DNA from 2 places in the Mycobacterium zoologicum genome. Region 1 is predicted to be linked to the other one. Evidence: riboswitches for the same ligand, from Rfam matches in the RefSeq annotation. Region 1 holds a riboswitch; the other holds the start of a gene.
What was found. A riboswitch is a leader RNA that binds a small molecule or an ion and turns the genes downstream of it on or off. The one in region 1 is predicted to bind cobalamin.

Region 2: linked by a shared signal. The riboswitch ahead of metE (5-methyltetrahydropteroyltriglutamate--homocysteine S-methyltransferase) and the one ahead of K6T84_RS14570 (magnesium chelatase subunit D family protein) in region 1 are both predicted to bind cobalamin.

Annotation. Positions count from the first base shown of each region.
Region 1 is NZ_JAYJJS010000017.1:11,407-18,602, forward strand. Features, by position in the region: gene K6T84_RS14545 (precorrin-8X methylmutase) at 1-121, shown strand, start outside; gene K6T84_RS14550 (precorrin-2 C(20)-methyltransferase) at 118-1,626, shown strand; gene cobM (precorrin-4 C(11)-methyltransferase) at 1,614-2,429, shown strand; gene cbiE (precorrin-6y C5,15-methyltransferase (decarboxylating) subunit CbiE) at 2,370-3,560, opposite strand; gene K6T84_RS14565 (dienelactone hydrolase family protein) at 3,563-4,360, opposite strand; cobalamin riboswitch at 4,398-4,538, shown strand; gene K6T84_RS14570 (magnesium chelatase subunit D family protein) at 4,548-6,485, shown strand; gene cobO (cob(I)yrinic acid a,c-diamide adenosyltransferase) at 6,485-7,099, shown strand; gene cobBC (bifunctional hydrogenobyrinic acid a,c-diamide synthase/histidinol phosphate aminotransferase CobBC) at 7,104-7,196, shown strand, end outside.
Region 2 is NZ_JAYJJS010000001.1:188,026-195,221, forward strand. Features, by position in the region: gene K6T84_RS00910 (mycofactocin-coupled SDR family oxidoreductase) at 1-275, shown strand, start outside; gene K6T84_RS00915 (NAD(P)H-dependent amine dehydrogenase family protein) at 278-1,348, opposite strand; gene K6T84_RS00920 (LLM class flavin-dependent oxidoreductase) at 1,345-2,319, opposite strand; gene K6T84_RS00925 (SDR family oxidoreductase) at 2,407-3,057, shown strand; cobalamin riboswitch at 3,097-3,298, shown strand; gene metE (5-methyltetrahydropteroyltriglutamate--homocysteine S-methyltransferase) at 3,432-5,708, shown strand; gene K6T84_RS00935 (LLM class flavin-dependent oxidoreductase) at 5,745-6,752, opposite strand; gene K6T84_RS00940 (enoyl-CoA hydratase/isomerase family protein) at 6,764-7,196, opposite strand, start outside.

The DNA.
Region 1 (7,196 bases):
GGCACTGGCCACGCTGCACGAACACGGCATCGACATCCCGTTCGTGACGCTGCGCGGCCGGCGCGGCGGCTCGGCGATCACCTCCTCGGCGCTCAACGCTCTTGCCTCGGATACCGAATGACCGGCCGTTTCTACGGGGTGGGCCTAGGGCCGGGCGACCCGGAGCTGATCACCCTCAAAGCCGCCCGGGTCATCGGCGACGCCGACGTGGTGGCCTACCACGCCGGGGTCAACAAGTCCTCATATGCGCGCACCATCGCCGCCGACCTGATCCGGCCCGGCGTTCTCGAAGAAGAGCTGCGCTACCCGGTGACCACCGGGGTGACCGACCACCCGGGCGGCTACGCCGGGGCGCTGGCCGACTTCTACGAGGCTTCGGCGGCACGGTTGGCGGAGCACCTTCGGGCGGGCCGGACCGTGGCGCTGCTGACCGAGGGCGACCCGCTGTTCTACGGCTCGTTCATGTACATGCACGACCGGCTGTCGGGGCGCTTCGACACCGAGATCATCCCGGGCGTACCGGCTTTCAGCGCCGCCACCGCCGCGATCGGCATGCCGCTGGTGCGCCAGACCGACATACTGACGGTGCTGCCGGGCACCCTGCCCGAGCACGAACTGGCGATGCGGCTGGCCGACACCGACGGCGCCATCATCATGAAGCTGGGCCGCACCTTCCCCGCCGTGCGGCGTGCGCTGGTCGCCGCGGGACGGTTGGAGCACGCCTGGTACGTCGAGCGGGCCAGCCATCCGCAGCAGCGCTGGCTGCCGGTGGCCGAGGTCGACGAGGCGAGCGTCCCCTATCTGTCGCTGATCGTGGTCGACGGTGATTCGCGCAACGGGCAGCGGTCCCGGAGCGGCGTGGCGCCGGCCACCGTGGTCGCCGAACCCGCCTGCGCCGCTGAACTGTTGGTGATCGGGCTGGGGCCCGGACCTGACGGCTGGTTGACCGGCGAGTCGGCCGCGGCGCTGGCAGGCGTGGATCACGTGGTGGGCTACGGCCCGTATGTGGCGCGGGTTCCGCAGCGCGAGGGCTTGCAACGCCACACCTCGGGCAACACCGTCGAGCTGGACCGGGCCCGCTTCGCGCTGGATCTGGCCGCGCGCGGCGAGAAGGTGGCGGTGGTCTCCGGTGGGGACGCCGGGGTGTTCGGGATGGCCTCGGCGGTCTTCGAAGCGCTGGAAACCGTTCCATATCAGGATATTTCGGTGCGGGTGCTGCCCGGGGTCTCCGCGGTGCAGGCGGTGGCCGCGGCGGCCGGCGCACCGATCGGGGCCGACTTCGCGGTGCTGAGCCTGTCGGACCGGCTCAAGGGCTGGGAGGTGATCGAGTCCCGGCTGCGCGCGATCGCCGAGGCCGATCTGGTGCTGGCGATCTACAACCCGGCCTCGCGGGCCCGGCCCGACCAGATCACGCTGGCCCGCAAGATCCTGCTGGAGCACCGTGACCCGGCGACCGTGGTGGTGGTGGGGCGCGATGTCGGCCGGGCCGAGGAGTCGCTGACCGTGACCACGCTCGGCGACCTGGACACCGATGCGATCGACATGAAATGCCTTGTGCTGGTAGGGGCATCGTCGACGCGGGTCACCGGATCCGGCCGGGTGTGGACGCCGCGATGGGTGCGTTAGCGGTCCGGTTCGTCGGCGCCGGGCCGGGCGCGGCGGATCTGCTGACGGTGCGCGCCGCCCGGTTGCTGGCCGACGCCGAAGTGGTGCTGTATCCGGGCAGCTACCTGGACGCCGCCGTGCTCGAACGCTGCTCCGGTGCAGCCGAACTCGTCGATACCCAGCGTCTGGATCTGGACGCCATTGTGGACCGGATGGTCACCGCGCACCGGGCCGGCCGTGCGGTGGTGCGGCTGGTGTCGGGCGATCCGTCCCTCTACAGCGCGGTCTTCGAGCAGACCCGCCGGCTCGATGCCGCCGGGGTGCCGTGGGAGATCACGCCCGGGGTGCCGGCGTATGCGGCGGCCGCCGCCCTGTTGGGCCGCGAGCTCACCGTGCCGCTGGTGGCGCAGTCGGTGGTACTGACCCGCGTGCAGGCTCAATCCACGGCCATGCCCTCGGGTGAGTCGCTGGCCGCGTTCGCCGCGACCGGGGCCACCCTGGTGCTGCACCTGGCGATCACCCGGATACGGGCGCTGATGTCGGAGTTGGCGCCCGAGTACGGCTCGGGGTGCCCGGTCGCCGTCGTCTACCGGGCATCGCAGCCCGGGGAGCTGGTGTTGCGCGGCACCGTCGCCGATATCGCCGATGCGGTCGAGGCGGCGGGATTACGTTCGGCCGCAGTCATTCTGGTGGGCCGGGCGGTTGCGGATCTACCCGATCCGTGCGGCGGGGAGAGCCATCTCTACGACGCGGCACGCGACCGGTCAGGGCAGGGTCAGCGCCCACTGGGTGACCGCCCGGGCCGGTTTCCAGCCGGTGAATGAGCCCAGCGGGGCGGCGTGTTCGACCTGGATGCGGGTCAGCTCACCGCCGTGTTCGCGGTAGGCCTGGGCTAGCAGTGCCTCGGTCTCCAGCGTCACCGCGTGGGCGACCAGCCGGCCGCCGGCCCTCAGCGCCGCCAGGCAGGCGCTCAGCACTCCCGGCCGGCTCAGCCCGCCGCCGACGAACACCGCGTCGGGCTGCGGCAGGTCCATCAGTGCGTCCGGGGCGGCGCCGCGGACGACTTTGAGCGCGGGCACTCCCAGGTTGCGGGCGTTGTTCGAGATACGTTGCGCCCTATCAGGATTCGCTTCGACAGCGACGGTCCGACAGGTCGGGTGGGCGCGCATCCACTCGATGCCCACCGACCCGGCGCCTGCCCCGACGTCCCACAGCAGCTGCCCGGGCGCCGGCGCCAACCGGGCCAGCGCGGAGGCCCGCAGGTCGCGTTTGGTGAGCTGCCCGTCGTGGTCGTAGGCGTCATCGGGTAGGCCGGGCGCCCAGCCGAACGCCGGCGGGCCGGCCAGTTCCAGGGCAACGATATTGAGCCGCGGCATCGCACCGGTGAACGTCTCGGCGGTCATGTCCAGCCGGGATTCGGCGTCGCCGCCGAGCTCCCCGAGCACCGTCATCCGGCTCGCCCCGTAGCCCCGGCCGACCAACAGGCCCGCGACCCGCGCGGGCGTCGTCTCGTCGGCGGAGAGCACCAGCACCCGCCGGCCCGGTGCCAGCTCGCGCAGCACCGCGTGCTCGTCACCGGCCCGGATCACCGCCGTCGACTCCGCCGACCAGCCCAGCCGGGCCCGGGCCAGCGTCACCGAGGACAGCGCCGGGAACACGGTGACGGCGTCGGCGCCGAACACCTCGATCAACGTCGTCGCCACCCCGGAGCGCAGCGGGTCACCGGAGGCCAGCGCCACCACCGGCCCGGCCAGGCCGTCGAACAGCGCGGGCAGCCCGGCGCGCAGCTGCGACGGCCAGCTGCGGCGGGTCTGACCGTCGACCGCCGGCAGCATTTCCAGGTGGCGCGGCGCGCCGATCACGACGCCGGCGGCCGTGATGGCCGCCCGCGCATCCTCGGACAGCCCGGCCCAGCCGTCGGCGCCGATCCCGACGACGGTGATGCGTTCGGGCACCGCTAAGTGAGCCGTTCTTTGAGGAACGCCACCACCCGCTTGCGGGCCTCATAGGCCGGGTGGCCGTCGACCTCGCGGACCTGGTCGGTGAGCACCGAGTGCGCCATCCGGGACAGGCCGTGCGGATTGCCGCGCGAGGAGTCGATCTCGATCACCTCGAAGGCGTCGCCCAGGCGGGCCTTCAGCGTCGCGAAGCGATCGCCGGGCGCCATCCGGTCCTCGCTGAACCGCAGACCCAAGGCGCACAATCCGTCGTTGGCGGCGCGGTCGGCGATCACACCCAGCTCGACCTCCGAGAGGCCGGGATCACGGCGCTGCTTGAGCGTGAGCGGAATCGGCACCGACGGCTGACTGAGCACCGGGGCCAGCACCGCGTCGTCGACCGCGGCGGCCAGCGCGAAGCCGCCGGTGAAGCACTGGCCGATCACGCCCACACCTTTGCCGGGGGTCTTCTCGTTGAGGTCACGGGCCAGCGCCCGCAGGAACTGGGTGACCGGACGCTGCTTGTCGGTGGCGAACGCGGCGAACTCCCGCGTCACGCAGGCCCGAGCGATCGTGGTCAGCGCGTAACCTGGCGTGATCGGGCGGCCCGGCTCACCGAACAACGACGGAATCACCACGGTGAACCCGTTGTCCACCAGGTGGTTTCCCAATCCCAGCACCGCGGGGTGCGCGCCAGGGATCTCGGGGATCAGGATCACCCCGGGCCCCTCGCCCTTGCGGTACACGTCGTGGGTGAAGCCGCCGCCGGTGAACGGCTCGGCGACCCATCCGGTCAGGTCAGCTTCGGGTGCGGTCATCCTCGGTATCCCTTCGCCTGAGTGCGCCTCTTTCGGTGTTAGGGTAGCCGCGCGAAGCGCCAGGGAAGTCGGTGTGACTCCGACGCAGGCCCGCTACGGTGTTCCGCGGCGCGTTCCGGTGACATCGGCGGGACGCGCCCCGGTCAGTCCGAATACTGGCTTCGCGTCACACACGAGCGGAGCCTCCATGCAACAGCTGTACCCCTTCCCCGCCGTCCTCGGCGGCGACCCGGATGCCCCGGGTGGCCTCGACGACATGGCGCTGGCACTTGTCCTGAGCACGATCTCCCCCGGCATCGGCGGTGTGCTGATCCGCGGCGAGAAGGGCACCGCCAAGTCGACGCTGGTCCGCGCGCTGGCCCAGGTGCTTCCCGCCATCGACGTGGTGGCCGGCGACCGGTTCTCCTCCGATCCCGCCGAGGAGCACCCGCTCTCCCCCGACGGCCCGTTCCCTGCCGACGCCGCCGTACAGACCCGCCCGGTGCGGCTGGTGGAGCTGCCGGTCGGGGCCACCGAGGACCGAGTGGTCGGCTCGATCCACCTGGAGCGGGCACTGGGTGACGGCGTGGTCGAGTTCGAACCCGGCCTGCTGGCCCGGGCAAACCGCGGCATCCTCTACGTCGACGAGGTCAATCTGCTCGCCGACCATCTGGTGGATCTGCTGCTGGACGCCGCCGCGATGGGCCGGCTGACCGTGGAACGCGACTCGGTGTCGGTCACCCACGCCGCCCGCTTCGTGATCGTCGGCACGATGAACCCCGAGGAAGGCGAGCTGCGCCCGCAGCTGCTCGACCGGTTCGGGCTGACCGTGGAGGTCTCCGCACCCCGCGACCCGGCGTTGCGCGCCGAAGCGGTACGACGGCGGCTGGCGTTCGACGCCGACCCCGACGGCTTCGCCCGCCGGTACACCGCGGCCGAGGAGCGGCTGCGAGCCCGGATCGGGCGGGCGCAGCAACTGTTACCTCAGGTGCTGCTCACCGACGCCGCCCTGGTCCGCATCGGTGAGATCTGCGCGGCGCTGGACGTCGACGGGCTGCGCGGCGACATCGTCTGTGCCCGTACTGCGGTAGCGCATGCGGCATGGCAGGGCCGCGACGCGGTCAACATCGACGATCTGCGGGTGGCCGCCCGGCTGGCGTTGCCGCATCGGCGGCGCCGCAATCCGTTCGACGCCCCAGGGCTCGACGAGGCCGAACTGGACGAGCTGTTGCCGCCGGAGGACCCCGAGCCGGATCCGGACGGCCCCGGGCCGGACGGCGGCGGGGACGCCGTACCGCCGGATCAGGGCGGGCCCGCACCGACTGGAGGTTCCACCTCGACGGTGGCCGCCGACTCCCCTTACCGGGCACGGCTTTTCACTGTCGACGGGATCGGCGCGGGCAGCGCCGGGCGGCGCAGCCGGGCCCGCACCAGTTCCGGACGCCGGGTGGGTGCCACCGCGGATCGGATCGCCGGTGGTCTGCACCTGTTCGAGACGCTGCGAGCCGCGGCACCGCATCAGGGTGTTCGGGGCCGGGCCGGCGGCCGAATGATCCTGGCCGCGTCCGATCTTCGTCGCGCCGTCCGGGAGGGCCGGGAGGCCAACCTGGTGTTGTTCGTCGTCGACACCTCCGGGTCGATGGCCGCCGCCGAGCGGATGCGGCACGTCAAGACCGCGATCGCCTCGCTGCTGCTGGACGCCTACCGGCGCCGGGACCGGGTGGCGGTGGTGACGTTCCGTGATGCGGGAGCCGAATTGGTGTTGCCCGCGACCGGGTCGGTGGAGATCGCCGCGGTGCGGCTCGACGCGCTGCCGGCGGGGGGCCGCACCCCGCTGGCCGAGGGGCTGCTGGAAGCCGCCGCGGTGATCCGCCGCGAACGACTGCGCGAGCCGGCGTGCCGGCCGCTGCTGGTGGTACTCACCGACGGGCGGGCCACCGCCGGTCCTGCGCCGGTGGAGCGATCCCGCCAGGCGGCAATTCATCTTGCCTCGCAAGGCTTTTCCAGTGTAGTGGTGGACTGCGAGAGCGGCCGGATGCGACTCGGACTGGCACGCCGGCTGGCCGAGCTGCTGCGGGCCGACTACGTCCCGCTGCCGCAGGTCAGCGCCGAGGCGCTCACCGAGATCGTGAAGGGAGCCGCCTGATGCCGCAGGGACAACCGTTGACGGTGCCCGACGACAATCTGACCACCCGTCAGCGCCGCAACCGGCCGCTGCTGATGGTGCACACCGGCGACGGCAAGGGCAAGTCGACCGCCGCGTTCGGGACCGCGCTGCGCGGCTGGAACCAGGGCTTCGCGATCGGCGTCTTCCAGTTCGTGAAATCCGCCAAGTGGCGGGTCGGCGAGCAGGCCGTGCTGGAACGCCTTGGCGCCCTGCACGATGAGACCGGTGAGGGCGGTCCGGTGCAGTGGCACAAAATGGGCTCGGGCTGGTCGTGGAGCCGCAAGGCCGGCGCCGCCGAGGATCACGCCGGCGACGCCCTGGCCGGCTGGACCGAGGTCAAGCGCCGGCTGGCCGAACAAACCCATGATCTGTATGTGCTCGACGAGTTCACCTACCCGATCAACTGGGGCTGGGTGGATATCGACGACGTGGTGGAGACGTTGCGCAATCGCCCCGGGCATCAGCACATGGTGATCACCGGCCGTCGCGCCGACCCCAAGCTGATCGAGATCGCCGATCTGGTCACCGAGATGACCAAGATCAAGCATCCGATGGACGCCGGCCAGAAGGGTCAACGCGGCATTGAGTGGTAAAGGCATGGTTCCTTTGCCTCCCCGTCTGGTGGTGGCCGCGCCCGCATCCGGGCACGGCAAGACCACCGTGGCCGTCGGAATGATGGCGGCGCTGACC
Region 2 (7,196 bases), on a different contig from region 1:
ATCCGACCAACTGCAACACCCATCTGCTGCAGAACGACGGGATGTATTCCATGTTCCGCCCGGACCTGACCAACGCAGGCAAGAAGGCCACCCGCGAGGACGCCGAGCCGCTGTTCACCCTCTTCCAGGCCATGCCGATCCCCTACGTGGAGCCCGAAGACATGGCGAACCTCGGGGTGTTCCTGGCCAGCGAGGACGCCCGCTACATCACCGGACAGCACATCCGCGTCGATGCCGGTTCGCTGCTCAAGTGGCCCAACGGTCCGGGCGGATAGCCTCAGATCACGTTTCGCGGCAACGTGATCGGCAGATCCAGCGAGCTGAGCAGTCCCGGCGCGGCGTCCACCACATAGGGCACCGCGTTGACGACGCGCATCGCGGTGGCCGCCATCGCGCCCCGGCCGGCCCCGTGGCCTCGCGCATCACCCAGCGTCATCGCGCAGGAGATGTCCGGATCGCCGTCGATGTCCACCCGGTAGGTGGCGTCGCAGTCCGAGGCCGGCCAGTCCGGGGCGACGTCGCGTGCCATCCGGATGATGTGCTCGACCACCAGGGCCTCCCGGCCGTCGACGACTCCGGCCGCCCGGGTGCACACCGCACCACATGTTCCCGCCGGGATGGTTCCGAACGCGACCTCGATATCGCGGTGGGTCACTCGGCGGTCCAGCGAGCCGCGGATCTGCTGGATCTGAACCCCCAATCCCTGCGCCATCAGATGAATCGGTGCCCCCCAGGCCATTTCGATGAACCCCGGGGTGCTCAGCATCGGCTCGAAGTCCAGCGGCCGGGCGAATCCCATCCCGTTCATCATCACCTCGGCGACCGGGTAGTGGTCATTGAGTGCGATCTCACGCACCGTCACCGAGCGGATCGTCTTGGACTGGGTCGCCAACAGCAGCGCCAGCTGATCGGACCCGAACCCGGGAAAGATGCCCGACACATAGAACGACGCTGCACCGGCAACGGCCGCCTCCTGAAGCTGCCGGCGCCACTGCGGGTGGAAATAGCTCGGCGGATATACCAGGCTGGTCGATGACGTCGAGACGACGTTGATGCCGGCCGCCAGCAGCCGCAGATAGTCGGGCACCGCGCCGGCGTCGCGTTCGGGACCGCTCGCGGCATACACCACGCAGTCGGGCCGCAGCGCGATCAGCGCATCGGCGTCACCGGTCGCCGCTACCCCCAGGGGCTTCCCACCGGCGAGTTCACCGGCGTCTCGCCCCGCCTTGTGCGGCGAATGAACCCAGACGCCAACGAGTTCCAGATCAGGCCGATGCCGGATCGCCTCGATGGCGATGGAGCCGACACCCCCGGTCGACCACACGACGATACGAGTCGGGTCAGTCATGGTTTCCCTTCGTTGCGGGCCGACACCGCGCGTTCCAGGTACGGCCACGCGAGAGCGGGCGGCAGCCCGCCACACAACGGCAGCAGCGGCAGGCTGCCACCGGACCGCAACTGCGCGGCCGCCTCGGCCACGGTGAAGACGCGGTAGGGGCCCGGCGTCGCCCGCAGCTCGGCCACACTGGCGGCCGGTGAAATGCTCGCCACCGTGCGATCCCCGTGCCGGTAGGCCGCGGCGGTCACGGCGTCGTGCAACAGGTACGGGCCCAGCTCGTCCCAGGCCTTGTCCACGTCGTCGGCGACGAATACCGTCGTCGGCGCATCGACGTCCGGGAGCCGCAGGGGGCCCGGTTCACGTCCGTGGTTTCGGCACTGCGATTCGTAGGCTTCCCTCAAAGCAGCCGAGTTCGTCTGAGCGATGAACCCCAGACCGTGGCGGGCGGCCCGCTTCGCCGCCGCCGCACTTCCGCCGGCCACCATGATGTGCGGGCCGCCTGGCGTCACGCACGGCGGCGTGATGTGAATACGGCGCCCCTGATGGATGACCGGCTCGCCCCGTAACAGCTGCAGCAGCAGCGCCAGTTTCTCGTCGGCCAGCCGCCCACGCCGGCTCATGTCCGCGCCGAAGTGTTCGTACTCCGGTGCGCGGTGACCGATACCGAAGGCGTAGGCGACGCGGCCGTTGCTGATGATGTCGAGCACGCTCATGTCTTCGGCCAGCCGCACCGGATCCCAGAACGGAAGGACCACCGCGGCAAGCAGAATCGGCAGCACCTGCGTTCGGGCGGCGATCGCCGAAGCCAGCAGCAACGGAGACGGCAGGTGCCCGTCCTCGGTGCCGTGATGCTCGGAGACAACGGCGGCCATCGCGCCGCGGGATTCGGCCCACGCGCACATTTCCAGTGCCGCGGCGTACAACTCGCCACTGGGCGCACCCGTGGCGGGCGCCCGCATGTCGAAGCGCAGCGTGAACATCCGCACGACTATAACCTAATATTTGTTCACATCGTTGGGTTTCGCTCGCGACCCAGCTTCTGACGATCGACGGGTAGCGTCGAAGCCATGGCACGCATTGTGATCATCGGGGGCCACGGCAACGTCGCCCTGCTGCTCAGTCCCATCCTTGCCGACGCCGGTGAGGAGGTGACGTCGATCTTCCGCAACCCCGACCACTCCGAGGAGGTCGCCGTCACCGGGGCGGTTCCGGTGGTGGCCGACATCGAGCAGCTCGACACCGACGCGCTGGCCGAACTGTTGACCGGCCACGACGCGGTGGTGTTCTCCGCCGGCGCCGGCGGCGGGAACCCGGCACGCACCTATGCCGTCGACCGCGACGCCGCGATCCGCACCATCGATGCCGCGGCGAAGGCAGGAGTCCGGCGGTTCGTCATGGTGTCCTACTTCGGCGCCGGCCCCGACCACGACGTCCCCGAAGACGACCCGTTCTACCCGTACGCCGAGGCCAAGGCCGCCGCCGACGCCCACCTGCGGGCCACCGACCTGGACTGGACGGTGCTGGGGCCGAGCCGGCTCACCCTCGAGCCCGCCACCGGAGAGATCGCTGTCGGACCGGACACCGGCAAAGGGCAGGTGTCGCGCGGCAACGTCGCGCTGGTGATCGCTGCCTGCCTGACCGACGCGTCGACAATTCGCCGCACCATCGAGTTCAACGACGGCACGATGCCCATCTCCGAGGCGCTCGCGGCCGGGTAATCTCGATCACGCAACTGGTTTGCCGATACCCCCGCGGTCTCGGCATCGAGCGCAACGCGGTTTTCCGTGGAGCGCGAGAGGGAACCCGGTGAGAATCCGGGACTGTCCCGCAGCGGTATGCAGGAACGACCGCCGTCATAGGCACTGGTCACGGGTCCGTGACTGGGAAGCGACGGCCATTAGGAGCACCGTGAGGTGCGCGCCTGCGAGTCCGAAGACCTGCCTGTTGTGCCGGGCGCGCCGCGCCCGGCGGATCAACGCCTCGCGGAATGGGCGTCTGGTTTTGATGGTTATAGTGCGTTAAATTGCACAGACCGGATTGGCTGGACACCCACCAGGCGGTGACCCACCTCTCCGAATCGAAGGATTGCACTATGACCGCTCAACCGTTCAGCGCCACCGTTCTCGGTTCACCCAGAATCGGGCCCCGCCGCGAACTCAAGCGCGCGACCGAGAGCTACTGGGCCGGCCGGATCGGCCAAGACGAGCTCAAGAAGGTGGCCGCCGGCCTGCGCCGCGACACCTGGGCGCAGCTGGCCGCCGCCGGCCTGGACTCGGTGCCGGTCAACACGTTCTCCTACTACGACCAGATGCTCGACACCGCGGTGCTGCTCGGCGCACTGCCGGAGCGGGTGGCCGGTGTGGCCGACGAGTTGGACCGCTACTTCGCCGCAGCCCGCGGCAACGCCGACATCGCACCGCTGGAGATGACGAAGTGGTTCGACACCAACTACCACTACATCGTCCCGGAGATCGGCCCGGACACAAAGTTCGCGCTCAACCCGGCCAAGGTACTCGCTGAGCTCAAAGAGGCTCAAGAGCAAGGCATTCCGGCTCGCCCGGTGATCATCGGACCGCTCACGTTCCTGCTGCTGAGCAAGGCCGTCGACGGGGCCACCACGCCGATCCTGCGCCTGGATGAGCTGACCGACATCTACGCCGAGCTGCTGTCCACGCTGGCCGGCGCCGGCGCGCAGTGGGTGCAGATCGACGAGCCGGTGCTGGTCACCGACATCGCCGCCGACGCCCCCGCCCTGGCCGAGCAGGTCTACCACCGCCTCGGCGCGCTGCGCGACCGGCCGTCGCTGTTCGTGGCCACCTACTTCGGCGACCCCGGCGCCGGGCTGGCGGCACTGGCCCGCACCCCGGTCGAGGCGATCGGTGTCGACCTGGTCTACGGGTCGGTGGATTCGGTTGTCGCCGAGCCTGAGCTGACGTCCAAGACGCTGGTCGCCGGCATCGTCGACGGTCACAACATCTGGCGCACCGACCTCCAGTCCGCCCTGGCCAAGCTGGAACGCCTGCTCGGCTCGGTCGGCACGCTGGCCGTGGGCACGTCGTGCTCGCTGCTGCACGTGCCCTACTCGCTGGAGCCGGAGACCGACCCGGCCCTGGACGACGGCCTGCGCAGTTGGCTGGCGTTCGGCGCCGAGAAGGTGACCGAGGTGGCCGTCCTGGCCCGCGCCCTGACCGAGGGCCGCGAGGCGGTGGCCGGCGCGATCGCTGCATCCGATGCCGCCGTGGCGTCCCGCAAATCGGATCCGCGGCTGAACAACGCCGATGTCCGCAGCCGGATCGCGGCGATCACCACCGCCGGGTCACACCGGGGCAGCGCCGCCGAACGCCGCGCCGCCCAGGACGAGCGACTGCACCTGCCGCCGCTGCCGACCACCACCATCGGCTCGTTCCCGCAGACCGTCGACATCCGCAAGGCCCGCGCCGCGCTGGTCGCCGGGGAGATCGACGAGACCGAGTACACCCGCCGGATGAAGGCGGAGATCGCCGACGTCATCACACTGCAGGAGGGCCTCGGCCTGGACGTGCTGGTGCACGGCGAGCCGGAGCGCAACGACATGGTGCAGTACTTCGCCGAGCAGTTGGACGGTTTCTTCGCCACCGCCAACGGTTGGGTGCAGTCCTACGGCAGCCGCTGCGTGCGTCCGCCGGTGCTGTTCGGTGACGTCTTCCGGCCACGCCCGATGACGGTCGACTGGGCCACCTACGCCCAGTCGCTGACCGACAAGCCGGTCAAGGGCATGCTCACCGGCCCGGTGACCATCCTTGCCTGGTCGTTCGTCCGCGACGACCAGCCGCTGGCCGACACCGCCGACCAGGTGGCTCTGGCGATCCGGGACGAGACGGTGGATCTGGAGGCCGCGGGCATCGCGGTGATCCAGGTCGACGAGCCCGCGCTGCGGGAGTTACTGCCACTGCGCAAAGCCGACCAGCAGAGCTACCTGGACTGGGCCGTCGGAGCGTTCCGGCTGTCCACCTCGGGGGTGACCGATGCAACCCAGATCCACACCCACCTGTGCTACTCCGAATTCGGCGAGGTCATCGGTGCGATCGCCGATCTGGACGCCGACGTCACCTCGATCGAGGCGGCGCGCTCGCACATGGAGGTGCTCGACGACCTCAATGCGATCGGGTTCTCCAACGGAGTCGGCCCGGGCGTCTACGACATCCACTCACCGCGCGTCCCGAGCACCGATGAGATGGCCGCGTCGCTGCGAGAGGCACTGGAGGCCGTTCCGGCACAGCGCCTCTGGGTCAACCCGGACTGCGGCTTGAAGACCCGCAAGACCGACGAGGTGACCGCGTCGCTGGCCAACCTGGTGGCCGCGGCGAAGCAGGCCCGCGCCGGGGTGTAGACGTGGCCTCGTGACCGCGGGTTGATCAACCCGCGGTCACGAGGACCAGTTTGCGGCCACCTCGATCAGCTGTAACTCGTTGGCGTGCAAAGCATCCGGATCGACACTGAAGTTCGGCGGGTACAGGATCGCCCAGTCGACGACACCGTCGTAGCGGCGCAACTGCTCGGCGACCTCTTCTTGGGTGCCGAACACCGCCCGCTCCTCGACCATTGCCTCGCCCGCCGCGATCACGCCGGCCGCGTCGCCGCGCATGACGGCCTCGCGGGCGGCGAACCGCTCGGCGGCGAACTGGCCGCCCGGGAACAGGGCGTCGTACCCCTTTGGCGTCGAATAGAACCCGACCTGGGACGCCGCATCCCGGCGGGCCGCGGACCGGTCCGTGCCGGCCGACGCCACGATCTGTGTCGTCATCAACAGCTGCCCAAGATCGCGGCCCGACCGCAGTGCACCCCTGGCCAGCAGCGGGGGCGCGATGTCGCGCAGGTAGTCCGCGGAGGCGATGGTGTGCCCGACGAATCCGTCCGCACACTCCCCCACCACGCCGACCATGTGCTCGCCCACCCCGGCCGCGAGAATCGGCATCGTGTCAGGCAGCGCGGTGCGCTCATAGTGCGCCATCGCGACCCGGTCGAACCTGCCCTCGAAGTGGAACGAGCCCTCGCGGTGGGCGATCAACCGGCGGATCAGATCGATCCGCTCCCGGACCTGCGGGGCGGGATGATCCATGGTGGCCCCATACCAGTCCTGGTTCATTCGGCGGGTGCTGCTGCCGACACCCAACACGAATCGGCCATCGGCGATCGCCTGGATGTCGGATGCCGACGATGCGAGTGCCAAGGCCGAGCGCGCGAAGAGCGGGGTCACGTTGGTGCCGATGATCGCCCGCTCCGAAGCCGCCGCGAACGCCGCCGCCCGGGTCAGACTGCTGCGGTTGTAGTAGTCGATCGTCCACAGCGAGTGCACGCCCGCGCGGTCGGCCGCCCGGACGATCTTCAGTGCCTGCGCGGGGTTCTCATCGACGACTACGAGCCCGATTTTCATCGCGTCGTCCTTCAGTTCTGGGCCGACGGGAACCGCGGCGGACGCTTCTCCCGAAGCGCGCTGTAGCCCTCCACGACATCCGGGCCCATGAAGGTGAGCATCTCGTAGGCGGCCGACTGGTCGAAGGTGGGCCCGGCGCTGCGCAGCCAGTTGTTCAAGGTGCGCTTGGTCAGCCGGATGGCCTGCTGGGCCCCGGTAGCCAGAACGTCGGCAACCCGCAACGCCTCGTCGAGGACCTGTTCGCGGGGAAGGGCTTTGGCGACCATGCCGATCCGCTCGGCTTCGGCGCCGGTGATCATCTCGCCGGTGAGCAGGTAGTAGCGGGCCTTGGCCATGCCGGCCAGCAGCGGCCAGATGATCGCCGCATGATCACCCGCGGCCACACCGAGCTTGACATGCCCGTCACCGATCTTGGCGTCCTCGGCGACGATCGCGACGTCGGCG